One region of the Kitasatospora sp. NPDC051702 genome, then DNA from elsewhere that is predicted to be linked to it. Evidence: riboswitches for the same ligand, from Rfam matches in the RefSeq annotation. Region 1 holds a riboswitch; the other holds the start of a gene.
What was found. A riboswitch is a leader RNA that binds a small molecule or an ion and turns the genes downstream of it on or off. The one in region 1 is predicted to bind S-adenosylmethionine.
Positions count from the first base shown of each region.

Region 2: it holds a riboswitch for S-adenosylmethionine, as region 1 does, so the genes downstream of both, thrC (threonine synthase) here and AB0N04_RS04265 (aminotransferase class V-fold PLP-dependent enzyme) in region 1, are expected to answer to the same signal.

Region 1 is NZ_JBFAZB010000003.1:163,105-170,089, forward strand. Features, by position in the region: gene AB0N04_RS04250 (heme-copper oxidase subunit III) at 1-123, opposite strand, end outside; gene AB0N04_RS04255 (hypothetical protein) at 520-945, shown strand; gene trpD (anthranilate phosphoribosyltransferase) at 1,083-2,159, shown strand; SAM riboswitch class IV at 2,275-2,392, shown strand; gene AB0N04_RS04265 (aminotransferase class V-fold PLP-dependent enzyme) at 2,443-3,807, shown strand; gene AB0N04_RS04270 (Lrp/AsnC ligand binding domain-containing protein) at 3,830-4,111, opposite strand; gene AB0N04_RS04275 (rhomboid family intramembrane serine protease) at 4,151-4,933, opposite strand; gene AB0N04_RS04280 (hypothetical protein) at 5,165-5,428, shown strand; gene AB0N04_RS04285 (NYN domain-containing protein) at 5,666-6,985, shown strand, end outside.
Region 2 is NZ_JBFAZB010000030.1:97,452-104,436, reverse strand. Features, by position in the region: gene AB0N04_RS24180 (extracellular solute-binding protein) at 1-81, shown strand, start outside; gene AB0N04_RS24175 (cupin domain-containing protein) at 133-483, opposite strand; gene AB0N04_RS24170 (DUF3263 domain-containing protein) at 551-811, shown strand; gene otsB (trehalose-phosphatase) at 930-1,769, shown strand; gene AB0N04_RS24160 (trehalose-6-phosphate synthase) at 1,802-3,286, opposite strand; gene AB0N04_RS24155 (glucosyl-3-phosphoglycerate synthase) at 3,325-4,350, opposite strand; SAM riboswitch class I at 4,499-4,635, shown strand; gene thrC (threonine synthase) at 4,652-5,932, shown strand; gene AB0N04_RS24145 (MoaD/ThiS family protein) at 5,974-6,252, shown strand; gene AB0N04_RS24140 (cold-shock protein) at 6,803-6,985, shown strand, end outside.

The DNA.
Region 1 (6,985 bases):
CGCGAAGAACATCAACTCGGAACTGAGCCAGACGATCGTTCCGACGCTGACCATGTTCGGCCGGTTGACCGATCCGTGCGCGTGCCCGGTTTCTACTGCTGTTGCTGTCGCCACGACGGACATTATGTCGGTCCCTTATTCCGTCTTCACGCCGGGGGGTCTCCCTCGGAGTGTCCGGTGCGTGCGGTATGCCCCCCTGGGGGGCGGCGGGGTGCCCGGACGGGGGCTGAGCAGCGGCGTGTCCCTTTTCTGACGGTTCCTCGGAGGGCCCTACGACCCCCTTGCCCTGCGTGTCGTTGCACGCCCTGCAGGGCCTCCCGGGGTAGTGCGGGGGCGCCCTGTCGGCCGTACGGGTGGACCGGGCGGGTCCGGGTGACGGCGCGTCCTCCGGGCGGGTGAGCCCCGGGCGCGGCGGCTTGGGGAGGGAACGTCCGCGAGGGGGCCTCGACGGCGGGTGATCGGGAGTAGCATCCGGATCAGGCGAACGTGGTCCGGATCACACTTGAGGGAGCAGGGCCCATGGCGTACACGACCGACGAGACGCTCACCGTCCTCGTCTACAGCGACGACCGCAACACCCGCGAGCAGGTGCTGACGGCACTCGGCCGCCGGCCCGCCGAGGACCTTCCGGAACTGTCCTACCTGGAGTGCGCGACCACCCCCGCGGTGATCAAGGCCCTGGAGAAGGGCGGCGTGGACCTCTGCGTGCTGGACGGCGAGGCGGTTCCGGCCGGCGGGCTCGGGCTCGGGCGCCAGCTGAAGGACGAGATCTACGGCTGCCCGCCGGTGCTGGTGCTGATCGGCCGGCCGCAGGACTCCTGGCTGGCCGCCTGGAGCCGGGCCGACGCCGCGATCTCCCACCCGGTGGACCCGGTGGCGCTGGCCGAGGCCGTCGCCACCCTGCTGCGGGCCCGGCTGGCCAAGCGGGCCCCGGCCGGCCAGTGAGCCCGGCCGGTCTTCGGACCGGGCCGTCTCAGTACTAGAGAAGACAGCGCCGAGGGCACCCCGCCGCTCGATAGGCTGACTCCATCCGTACGGACGTCCCCCCGCCACGGGGAGACCGACAACAGCTGGAGTCAGCCATGGTGAACGTGAACCCTGCGAACGGTGGTACCGACCCCGCGCAGGTGGTCCGCACCTGGCCGGACGTCCTGGCGGCGCTGTTGAAGGGGGAGGACCTCGACCGCTCGTCCACCGCGTGGGCGATGGACCGGATCATGAGCGGCGAGGCGTCCCCCGTCCAGGTAGCCGGCTTCATGGTCGCGCTGCGGGCCAAGGGCGAGACGGTCGACGAGGTCACCGGCCTGGTCGACGCCATGTACGCGCACGCCGAGCCGCTCACCGTCCCCGGGCCGGCGGTGGACATCGTCGGCACCGGCGGTGACCGCGCCAAGACGGTCAACATCTCCACCATGTCGGCGATCGTCGCGGCCGCGGCCGGCGCCAAGGTGGTCAAGCACGGCAACCGGGCCGCCTCCTCGGCGAGCGGCTCCTCCGACGTGCTGGAGAAGCTCGGCGTCCGCCTCGACCTGCCCGCCCGGCGGGTCGCCGAGGTGGCCGAGGAGGTCGGCCTCACCTTCTGCTTCGCGGCCAAGTTCCACCCGTCGATGCGCCACGCCGCCACCGCCCGGCGCGACCTCGGCGTGCCCACCGCCTTCAACATCCTCGGCCCGCTGACCAACCCGGCCAAGGTGACCTCGCACGCGATCGGCTGCTTCGACACCCGGCTCGCCGGGCTGATCGCCGGGGTGCTCGCCCGGCGCGGCTCGACCGCCCTGGTGTTCCGCGGCGACGACGGCCTCGACGAACTGACCATCACCACCACCTCGCGGGTGTGGATCGTGCAGGGCGGCACCGTCACCGAGACCGCCTTCGACCCGCGGGACGTCGGCATCGAGCTGGTCGGCATCGAGTCGCTGCGCGGCGCGGACGCCTCCTACAACGCCGAGGTCGCGCGCCGGATGCTGGCCGGGGAGCGCGGGCCGGTGCGGGACGCCGTCCTGCTGAACACCGCGGCCGCGCTGGTCGCGCTGGACCTCGGCGAGGCGCCGCTCGCCGAGCAGCTCGCGGCCGGCATGGAGCGGGCCGCGCGGGCCATCGACTCCGGGACGGCGCAGGAGCTGCTGCGCCGCTGGTCGGAGGCGACCAGCCGGATCTGAGGCGGTCGCAGGGCCCGCGCCGGGAAGCCGGTGCGGGCCCCGGCACGTCCGGGGACGTCCGGATGGTGGACGGTCGTTTGACCACCCGGCGCGGGCCGACCTAGAGTCCTGTCCAGGTCATGAGTGACAGCGTCAAGCCCCAGCTGGCTGTCCGGCAACCCTCCGTCCGTGGCGGGGTGCCCTGGGTGAGGACCGGGTCGCTCGGCGAATCGTCCGTGCGGCAAGCGCGGACGCCGGACGACTCACACTCCCGGGGTCCCACACCCAGGAGGAGTGCATCCCCGTGTCGATCGCCACCGAAATCTGCGCCCCGCTCGCCGTCCTCGGCCACGACGTCCAGGTCCCGCTCGCCAACGGCGAGAAGGTCGGCTACGCGGCGCTCGACTACGCGGCCAGCTCCCCGGCGCTGCAGCGGGTCTGGGACGACGTCGCCGCCTACGCCCCCTACTACGGCAGCGTGCACCGCGGCGCCGGCTACCTCTCGCAGCTCTCCACCGACCTGTTCGAGCAGAGCCGCCGCACCGTCACCGAGTTCCTCGACCTGCGCGAGGGCGACCAGGTGGTCTTCACCCGCGCCACCACCGACTCGCTGAACCTGCTCGCCTCCGCCGTCCCGGCCGGCACCCGGGTGTTCGCCTTCGAGACCGAGCACCACGCCTCGCTGCTGCCCTGGGCCCACGCCGGGCTGGACGTCCGCTACCTGCGCGCCCCGCGCTCGCACGCCGAGGCCGTCGCCGCCCTCGACGCCGCGCTCGCCGACGCGCCCGAGGGCCCCAAGCTGCTCTGCGTCACCGGCGCCTCCAACGTGACCGGCGAGCTGTGGCCGGTCGCCGAGCTGACCGCGACCGCCCACCGGCACGGCGCCCGGGTGGTGCTGGACGCCGCCCAGCTGGCCCCGCACCACCGGGTCTCGGTGCGCGAGCTGGACGTCGACTGGATCGCCTTCTCCGGCCACAAGATCTACGCACCGTTCGGCGCCGGCGTGCTGGCCGGCCGGGCGGACTGGCTGGACGCGGCCGAGCCGTACCTGGCCGGCGGCGGCGCGACCCGGACGGTGGCCCGGCAGGACGACGGGTCGGTGGCCGTCCAGTGGCACACCGGCCCGGCCCGGCACGAGGCCGGCTCGCCGAACGTCATCGGCGCCTACGCCATCGCGTCCGCCTGCCGGGCGCTGACCGAGGCCGGCTTCGACGCCCTGGAGGCCCGGGAGCGGCAGCTGGTCGCCCGGCTGACGGCCGGCCTGGCGGAGATCCCGCAGGTCAAGGTGCTGAACCTGTTCGGTGCCGGCTCGGCCCGGGTGGGCGTGCTGTCCTTCGTCGTCCAGGGCTGGAACAGCTCGCACTTCTCGGCCGCGCTGTCCGCCGAGTACGGCATCGGCGTCCGCGACGGGCTGTTCTGCGCGCACCCGCTGCTGCGCACCCTGCTCGGGGACGAGGACGTCGCCCCCTCCGAGTGCGGTGCGCCGGAGCCCTCGCTGCCGGGCGAGCGAAGCCTGAACGCGATCCGGGTCAGCTTCGGGGCCGGCACGCCGGACGAGCACGTCGACCGCTTCCTGACCGCCGTCCGGGAGCTGGTCACGGACGGCGCGGCCTGGAACTACCGCAACGAGGGCGGCCGCTGCGTCGCCGACACCCGTCGGCAGGGCTGAGCGGCCCGGGAGCCGGCGGGGACTACTCGTCCAGGCCGAGCGCGAACGCCGCCTCCAGGTCGTGCTGGGAGTAGGTGCGGAAGGCGATCTGGGTCTCGGTGTGGGCCACGCCCGGGACCTTGTTCAGCCGTCCCGGGATGACCTCGGCCAGGTCGTCGTGCCGGCGCACCCGGACCATCGCCACCAGGTCGTAGCCACCGGTCACCGAGTACACCTCGCTGACGCCCTCGATGGCTGCGATGGCCTCGGCGATCTCCGGGATGCGGTCGACACTGGTCTTGATCAGGACGATGGCGGTGATCACGTTCGGCTCCTTTGTGGGGTGCCGCCAGCGTATCGGGCGTCAGCCGGGTCGTCTCGGGGGGTGGCTGACCACCGTGCAGGCGTAGAGGAAGCCCGCCGAGAAGCCGATCACGTGCACCAGGTAGGCCACCCCGGGCCCGGCCGCGTGGACCGACCACCACTGCAGCGCGAACCAGAGGCCGAGCACCAGCCAGGCCGGGAAGCGCAGCGGCAGGAACAGCAGCAGCGGGACCAGCGTCGTCACCCGGGAGCGCGGGTGGAAGCGCAGGTAGGCGCCGAGGACGGCGGAGATCGCACCGGAGGCGCCGATCAGCACCCGGGTCGAGTCCGCGGAGTGCGCCTCGGCCAGGGCGAAGCCGTACGTGGCCACGCTGCCGGCGGCCAGGTAGAAGACGGCGTACCGGGCGCGGCCGAGCCGTAGTTCGACGGTGGGGCCGAAGACGTGCAGGAAGAGCAGGTTGCCCAGCAGGTGCAGCCAGCCGGCGTGCAGGAAGAGCCCGCTGAGCACCGACAGCGCCGGGTGCTTGCCCGGGGTCGGGGCGGCCGGGCAGCCGGGGACGGGGTCGGGGGCCTCGGCCAGTTGCCCGGCGGTCAACGGGTGCCCGGTCAGCAGCTCGACCGGGACGGCGCCCCAGCGCTGCTCGTACCGCTGCTCCGCGCAGACCCGGGCCTGGCCGGTGCCGTACAGCGGGTTGAGCCCGGCGGCCGGGCCCAGCAGGAACACCAGGGTGTTGAGCGCGATCAGGGCGTAGGTGACCACCGGGGCGGGCACGGCCGGCCGGCCGTCCCGCTCGTCGGTGTGGCCCGGGGCCGTCAGCGCCATGCGGCCAAGCATCCCTCCGGCCCGGGCGGGTGACACCGCGCTGTACGGCAGGTGGCCTACTCGGGGCCCCGGACCGGGGCCGGGGCCGGGCCTGCGGCTTCGTGCAACCGGTGGCCGCGATGGTTGCCCCAGGCAATAGGCTTGGCGCGGGCATTCCCGCCTCCCGCCGCCGACGCCGGGGCTCCGGGGGGAGCGCCTAGCCCGCCCAGGGACCACCCGAGAGGACCCCCGATGACCGTCCCCGCCCTGACCGCCGAGACGCGCTGGCGCTGCACGCTGTGCGGCAACCTCACCCGCTTCGACGTGACCCGCTCCGCGCGGGTCACCGAGTTCCTGCACTTCGACCTGGCCGGCGAGTCCAAGGTCGAGGAGACCGAGGTGCTCAGCGAGACCGTCGAGTCGGTGCGCTGCCGCTGGTGCAACGCCGTCGACCAGGTCGAGCTGGTCGCCCGTCCCGGTGCCGAGGACGCGGCGGACCCGGCCGAGCAGGGCTGACGCCCCCGGTGCGGCGGGCGGTGCGCGGCGCGCCCGCCCACCGCGCTGGGACAATGCAGACAGGACGCACGGAGCGTGACGACAGGGGCGGCGGCCGCGGGCCGCGGACCCCGTAGGACCAGGATCGGAGCCGAGGACGTGGTGGACGCAGCGAGGGAGCCCGCCGAAGCGCAGGGGCTTCAGCCCGCTGCCGACGCGCAGCCGCCGGCGGCCGGCGCCGCCGCGTCCGAGTCCGTGGTGCCCGGCGAGGACCCCGGCGCCGGCGAGGGCCCGGCGCCGGAGCGCGTCGTGGAGAAGCTGGACCGGCCGCTGCCCGAGGGGGTGCGCCGACGGGTGGTCGGGCTGGCCTCGGACGCGCTCGGCGGTCTGCCGCCCGGTGAGCTGCCGCAGAGCCTGCGTCAGTACGTGAAGTTCACCCCGGCCCGCCGGGCCAAGTACGCGGCGACCGCGCTGGCCGCGGCGCTGGAGTCGGAGCCGGCCTTCCGGGTGCGGATAGCGGAGCGGCTGCGGCTGGGCCAGCCGGACCTGGTGAAGGCGTTGGAGTCGGGCAGCGTCCCGAGCGCCGCCGATCCGATGGACGTCGCGGCCGCCGCCTACCTGGTGCGCTCGGCGGGCTGGAGCCGGCTGGTCGCCGAGGCCGGCGACGAGGCGGAGCGGGTCGGGGCCGAGGGCGCGGCCGCCGAGGCCGCCCGGCTGGTGGAGAAGCTGCAGGCCGAACTGGCGGAGCTGCGCTCCGCCGCCCGGGCGGACCTGGACCGCCAGCGCGCGGAGTCCGAGGACGTCCGCCGGGAGGCGGAGTCGCTGCGCAAGAAGGTGCGCTCCCTGGAGAGCGACACCCGCCGCGCGCAGGCCGAGACCCGCCGGCTGGCCGGCGAGCTGGAGGCGGTGAAGGCGCAGGCGGCCGCCGAGCGCGGCGCCGCCGAGACCGAGGCGCGCCGCCTGCGGCACCGGGTCGGCGAGTTGGAGACCTCGGCCGAGCAGGCGCGCCGGTCGGCCCGGGAGGGGCGCAGCGTCGAGGACATGCGGCTGCGGCTGCTGCTGGACACCGTGCTGCAGTCGGCGCAGGGGCTGCAGCGGGAGCTGGCGCTGCCGGTCTCGCAGATCCGGCCAGCGGACCTGGTCGAGGCCGTGGTGCCCGGGTCGGCCTCGCCGCACGACGTGGCCCGGCGCGGCCTGGCCGAGGACGACCCGGCGCTGCTGGACCAGCTGCTGGCGATCCCGCAGGTGCACCTGGTGGTGGACGGCTACAACGTGACGAAGACCGGCTATCCGACGCTGCCGCTCGAGCAGCAGCGGCTGCGGCTGCTGGGCGGTCTGGCGATGCTCGCCCAGCGCACCCAGGCGGAGGTCACCTGCGTGTTCGACGGGCAGGACCTGGACGTCCCGGTGATCATGGCGCCACCGCGCGGGGTGCGGGTGCGGTTCAGCCGGACCGGCGAGACGGCGGACGAGCTGATCCGGCGTCTGGTGCGGGCCGAGCCGCAGGGCCGTCCGGTGGTGGTGGTGTCCACCGACCGCGAGGTGGCCGAGGGCGTGCGGAAGGCGGGCGCACGCCCG
Region 2 (6,985 bases), on a different contig from region 1:
GCCGTCACCGGGGACCCGAAGCAGGTGCTCACCGGCCTGCAGGACGCGGCGGTCAAGGAGGCGGCCCGGGTCCGCAAGTGAACCCGGGCCGGTGGGGGAACCGCCCCGCGGGCGCGGGTTCGAGGACGGGCCCTACGGGAGCGTGATGGCGTAGGCCTTCCGGAGGGTCTCGTGGACGGTCCAGGTGGTCCGGTCGCCCTCGCGCAGCACCGCGCAGTCGCCCGGGCCGACCTCCAGGGTCGGGCCGCCCTCGACCTCGATGGTGGCCCGGCCGCTGAGCACCACGAACATCTCGTCGGCCTCGACGTCGGTGACCACGCCCGGGGTGATCTGCCAGATGCCGCGCAGCTGGCGGCCGTCGGGGGACTCGGCGAGGACCCTCCCGGAGACCTCCGGGGAGCCGGAGACGATCTGCGCGGGGTCGAGCGGGTCGGGTTCGAGGTCGGCGGTGGGGATGTGCACGGCGAAGCTGGGCGTGGTCATGGTTCCGACGCTATCCGGGGTGCGGGGTGCGCGGAGGACGCAGAGTGTGTCGGGGTTCCGCGCGAGAATGACACTCCGTAGTGAGGGCGGAGGTGTCCTGGTGGGCGAGCTGAGTGAGCGGGACGTGGCGGTGCTGGCGCTGGAGGGGCGGCAGTGGCGCACGGCCGGGGCGAAGGAGCGGGCGATCCGGGAGGAGCTGGGGATCTCCTCCACCCGGTACTACCAGCTGTTGAACGCGATGCTGGACCGGCCGGAGGCCCTGGCGCACGCGCCGGTGCTGGTGAACCGGCTGCGGCGGATCCGCGAGGCCCGCCGGGCCGCGCGCTGAACCTTGCGGGCCGGGCCGGGCCGGGCCGGGCCGCGTCGCGCCGGTCGCGTCGCGCCGCTCGCGGTGGGTGCCGCCGGACGGGTTGGGTGGGAGTCGGGCAGCGGGGTATGGCTCGGGCATGGGCTTCGAAGAGACGTGGACGCCGGTCACTGCGGCCGGGCGGGACGGAGTGCGGGCGATCCTGGAGGCGCCCGGGGGCGCGGTGATCGCCCTGGACTTCGACGGGACCTTGGCGCCGATCGTGCCGGACCCGGACCGGGCCAGGGCGCATCCCGGCGTGGTGGCCGCCCTGCGGGCCCTGGGCCCGCAGGTGCGGGCCGTGGTGGTGGTGACCGGCCGCCCGGCCGCCCTGGCGGTGGAGTACGGGGGCCTGGCCGGGCTCCCCGGGGTGGTGGTGCTCGGGCACTACGGCGCCGAGCGCTGGGAGGACGGCGAGGTGAGCGCGCCGCCGGTGCACCCCGGGGTGGTGCGGGCCAGGGCGGCGCTGCCCGGACTGCTGGCGGAGACGGGGGCGCCCGACGGGACGTGGGTGGAGGACAAGGGGCGCTCGCTGGCGGTGCACACCCGGCGCACGGACGCGCCCGAGGAGGCGCTGGAGCTGCTGCGCGGGCCGGTCGGCGAGCTCGCGGCGGGGCTCGGGCTGGTGGTGGAGCCCGGGCGGCTGGTGCTGGAGCTGCGGCCGCCCGGGGTCGACAAGGGGGCGGCGCTGACCGGCTTCCTGCGTGAGCGCGCGGCGCGGTCGGTGCTGTACGCGGGCGACGACCTCGGGGACGTGGCGGCCTTCGCGGCGGTGGAGGAGCTGCGCGGCGAGGGTCTGGCGGGCCTGCTGGTGTGCAGCGGCGCGGTGGGGGACGCGCCGGTGCGCGAACTCGCCGACCGGGCGGACCTGGTGGTCCCGGGCCCGGCCGGCGTGGTGGAGCTGCTCGAAGGGTTGGCCCTGGCGCTCACGGCGCACTGAGCCGGTCGCTCACGGCGCGTCGAGCCGGTCGCTCACAGCGCGCTGAGCTGGTCCAGGAACCACTGCTGCGGGGGGAGTGCGGTGGCCGCCGCCGCGAGGCGCTTGGTGCGGTCGGCGCGCTCCTCCTCCGCCATGGTGAGGCCCGCGTGCAGGGCGTCCGCGGTGGCGATGACGTCGTAGGGGTTCACCGTCAGGGCGTCCTCGGCGAGCTCGGCGTGCGCGCCGGCCTCGCGGGAGAGCACCAGGGCGCAGCCGTGGTCGGAGACCACCGGGACCTCCTTGGCGACCAGGTTCATGCCGTCCCGGATCGGGTTGACCAGGGCGACGTCGGCGAGCCGGTAGGCGGCCAGGGAGCGCGGGAAGTCGTCGTCGACGTGCAGGATCAGCGGCTTCCAGGTGTCGGTGGCGAACTCGGCGTCGATCTCCCCGGCGAGCCGCCGGACCTCGGCGGTGTAGGCCCGGTACTCGGCGAGGTCGGTGCGGGACGGGTAGGCGAAGGCGATGTGCACCACCCGGTCGTGCCACTCGGGGCGGGTCCGCAGCAGGTGCCGGTAGGCCTGGAGGCCGCGGACGATGTTCTTGCTCAGCTCGGTGCGGTCGACCCGGACGATGGTGCGGCGCCCGCCGACGGCCTCCCGCAGGACGGCCAGGCGCTCGTCCACGTCGGGGCGGTGGGCGCGCTCGCGCAGGAAGTCGGCGTCGGCGCCCAGCGCGTGGACGCCGAGCCGGGTGGTGCGGGTCTCCCCGGCCGAGGGCCCGGTGAGGGTGACGGTGAGGGCCTCGCGGTCGACGACGGCGCCCAGCAGCTCCTCGCAGCAGTCGGCGAAGGCGAGCGCCCAGCGCCGGGTGAGGAAGCCGGCCCGGTCGGCGCCCAGGATGCCGGTCAGGACGGCCCGGGCGACGTCGTCGGGCAGCAGCCGGTAGTAGTCCGGCGGCGCCCAGGGGGTGTGCGAGAAGTGGCCGATCCGCAGGTCGGGGCGGGCGGCGCGGAGCAGGGCCGGGGTCAGCGACAGGTGGTAGTCCTGGACGAGGACGGCGGCGCCGGGGGCCGCCTCGGCGGCGAGGGCCTCGGCGAAGGCGGTGTTGTACGCCGTGTAGGCGGCCCACTCGGTGCGGAAGTCCGCGTCGAAGGAGGGGGCGGTCGGGGTCGCGTACAGCAGGTGGTGGACGAACCAGAGGGTGGAGTTGGCGACGCCGTTGTAGGCGCGGGCGAAGGTGTCCGGGTCGATGTCGAGCATCCGGACGGCCTGTCCGCCGACGTCGTGCCCGGCGCGGTCGAGGCGGCCGTCCGGGGCCTCGGCGGCTGCTCTGCGGTCGGCCGCGCCGAGGGCGGCGCAGACCCAGACGGCGTTCGGGTCGTCGATGGCGGAGAGGCCGGAGACCAGGCCCCCGCCACCGCGCCGGAGGGTCAGCGTGCCGTCGTCAGCGGTTCCGAACGACACCGGTCCCCGGTTGGAGGCCACCAGGACGGGGGCGGTGCCGGTCGCGCTCGAACGTTCGGTCGTGAGATCGCCCATGGTTGGTACGTTGCCGTGGCCCCGGGGTGGCAAACCCCTCAGTGCCGGGTCGCGTACTCGGGCACGGTGTGCATCGGGGGGCGCTCGACGGCCGTCACCGGGTGGGTGTGGGCGGTGAACTCCCGGGTCCGCGGGTCCCGGGTGAACTGGGTCAGCAGCGGGTGGACCAGGTCGGCGGAGGCCTTCAGCCGGTGGGTGCGGTCGAGCCGTTCCAGGGCGGTGCGGTAGATGGTGGCGGCCATCCGGCCCAGCGCCTGGCCGTCCTGGTGCCGGTGGTGCCGGACCCCGACGTCCACCTGGGCGAGGGCGTCCAGTCCGACCGCCTCCAGTGCGTCCACCAGGAGTCCGAGCTCGACGCCGTAGCCGGTCGGGAACGGGAGCCGTTCGAGCAGCGAGCGGCGCGCGGCGTACTCGCCGCCCAGCGGCTGGACGAAACCGGCGAGTTCCGGCCAGTGCAGGTTCAGCAGCGGGCGGGCGACCAGTTCGGTGACCCGGCCGCCGCCGGACGGCACGACGGCGCCGCCGCCCGTGGCCGAGCCGTCGAGCGACACCTCCAGCGGGCGGTCGTACATGGCCTTGACCAGCTGGATGTCCGGTTCGGTGAGCAGCGGGCCGAGGATGCCGGAGACGAAGGCCGGGTCGAACTCGCGCAGGTCGGCGTCGACGAAGCAGACGATGTCGCCGCGGGTCACCAACAGTGAGCGCCAGAGCACCTCGCCCTTGCCGGGGACGGCCGGGATCCGCGGCAGGACGGCGTCGCGGTGCACCACCCGGGCGCCCGCCCCCGCCGCGACGGCGGCGGTGGCGTCGGTGGAGCCGGAGTCGACCACGACGAGCTCGTCGACCAGCGGGACGCGCTCCATCAGCTCGCGCCGGACGGTCCGGACGATGTCGCCGACGGTGGCCTCCTCGTCCAGGGCGGGGAGCACCACGCTGACCGTGTGACCGGTGCGGCGCTTGGCCTCCAGCAGGGTGCGCACCGGCCGGTCGGCCGCGCTCCACGAGCGGCGGCGCAGCCAGGACGCCGCCTGCGGGAGGAGCGCGGGGATCGGTTCGGCGGGCACGTGACTCTCCTCGGCGGGATCGGGTGGGACGCGTCATCTCGCGTGGCGGACGGTCCCGTTCGGCGTTGACGCCTTCGGATACAGTCTTCGTACAGCGGTCGGACCTTTGCACGCCGGGGTCACCGTTGAGCGCCACCACAATTTCACAAGCTCATCCAGAGGGACTGAGGGAACGGCCCGTTGACGTCCCGGCAACCTTCTCGCTCGGCTGTCGTCGTACAGGCCCCGGCGGGACAGGTGCCAATTCCGGCCTGTGGCGCGACCGCGCCACGGGGAAGATGAGGAGAGAGGCCTCGCCATCATGGCTATCGACACCGTCGCACCCGCATCCGTGGACCTCGGCCCCGCCGCCGCCCTGTCCTGTCGGGAGTGCGGCACCCGCTTCCCGCTCGGTCCGAGCTTCGCCTGCCTGGAGTGCTTCGGCCCGCTGGAGATCGCCTACGAGTTCGGCGGCGAGCGGGCCGAGGAGCTGCGCAAGCGGATCGAGGCCGGCCCCACCTCGATCTGGCGCTACGCCCCGCTGCTGCCGGTGCCGGCCGACGTCGCCTCGAAGCCCAACCTGAACCCCGGCTGGACCCCGCTGGTGAAGGCGGACAACCTGGGCCGCGAGCTCGGCTTCACCGCCCCGCTGCACGTCAAGGACGACTCGGGCAACCCCACCCACTCCTTCAAGGACCGGGTGGTGGCCTGCGCCATCGAGGCCGCCCGGGCCTTCGGCTACACCACGCTGTCCTGCTCGTCGACCGGCAACCTGGCCGGTGCGGTGGGTGCGGCGGCGGCCCGGGCCGGGTTCCGGTCCTGCGTGTTCATCCCGCACGACCTGGAGCAGGGCAAGGTCGTCATGGCCGGGGTGTACGGCGGCGAGCTGGTCGGCATCGAGGGCAACTACGACGACGTGAACCGCTTCTGCTCGGAGCTGATCGGCGACCCGGCCGGTGAGGGCTGGGGCTTCGTCAACGTCAACCTGCGCCCCTACTACGGGGAGGGTTCCAAGACGCTGGCGTACGAGATCTGCGAGCAGCTCGGCTGGCGGCTGCCGGAGCAGATCGTCATCCCGATCGCCTCGGGCTCCCAGCTGACCAAGATCGACAAGGGTCTGCAGGAGCTGATCAGGCTCGGCCTGGTCGAGGACCGGCCGTACAAGGTCTTCGGTGCCCAGGCGGCGGGCTGCTCGCCGGTGTCGGCCGCGTTCAAGGCCGGCCAGGACGTGATCCGGCCGGTCAAGCCGGACACCATCGCCAAGTCGCTGGCGATCGGCAACCCGGCGGACGGCCCGTACGTGCTGGACATCGCCCGGCGCACCGGCGGCGCCGTCGAGGACGTCACCGACGCCGAGGTGGTGGACGCCATCCGGCTGCTGGCCCGGACCGAGGGCATCTTCGCCGAGACCGCGGGCGGGGTCACCGTCGGCGTGCTGAAGAAGCTGGTGGAGACCGGCCAGCTCGACCCGGCCAAGGAGACCGTCGCGATCAACACCGGCGACGGCCTGAAGACCCTGGACGCCGTCGCCGGGGCCGGCATGACCGCCGTCATCCGCCCGACCCTGGCGTCCTTCCGCGACGCCGGCCTCGCGTCCGCCTGAACCACCCCCACCCGCTGGGCCGCACCCCCGCTAGGAGAGCCATGAGCGTCAACGTCCGCATCCCCACCATCCTGCGCACCTACACCGGCGGCGCCGCCGAGGTGAGCGCCGAGGGCGCCACCCTCGGCGAGGTCATCGCCGACCTGGAGAAGAACCACGCGGGCATCTCCGCCCGCATCCTGGACGACACCGGCAAGCTGCGCCGCTTCGTCAACGTCTACGTGAACGACGACGACGTGCGCTTCGCCGACGGCCTGGCGACGGAGGTCGCGGACGGGGCCGGCGTCTCGATCATCCCGGCGGTGGCCGGCGGCTGCTGAGCCGCACCCGCCCGGGCCGGCCGCCCGCGCGCACGGAATTCCGCTCTCCGTGCGCGTGGGCGGCCGTGCGCATTTCGGCGGGAATATATCCCGGTGGAGTCGGAGTAGAGTGTGGCTCGGCTGGGAAAAGGGATTCTCTTCATCCTCCCCCGCGATTCGCCGGACCGCCGTCCGGCCGTTGAGACCCGCTGGGCCCCGGCGCTGCGAAACATGTCAGGCCGATGTCAGAATTCGCGCGGTGATCTGTAGTAATTCGTCCGCTATGTCCGGCGTCAAATGCCGAGTTCATTCCGATTCCGCCCGCAGTGTCCCCTGGTGCGCACCCGGAATTCCCCGCAGTTGACCCTGTTGCAGAGGGCGTCGATCCGGATACATTCAGCGGCGGTCGACGTAGTCAGCCGCTCACAGGATGCCGTCAGGCGCCCCGGCGGAGGATTGCGGCGTGCACGGCTGCGCCCAGGGGGGGTTCCCCGGGCCGGCCTCCAAACCAGACCCGGGCCCGCGACCTGCGGGCGCGTGAAGGGCCAGCACAGCACTAGGGGAGTTCGGAATGGCTCAGGGCACCGTCAAGTGGTTCAACGCGGAGAAGGGCTACGGCTTCATCGCGGTCGACGGTGGTGCGGACGTCTTCGTCCACTACAGCGCGATCCAGATGGACGGCTACCGCACCCTCGAGGAGGGCCAGCGGGTCGAGTTCGAGATCTCCCAGGGACAGAAGGGCCCGCAGGCGGAC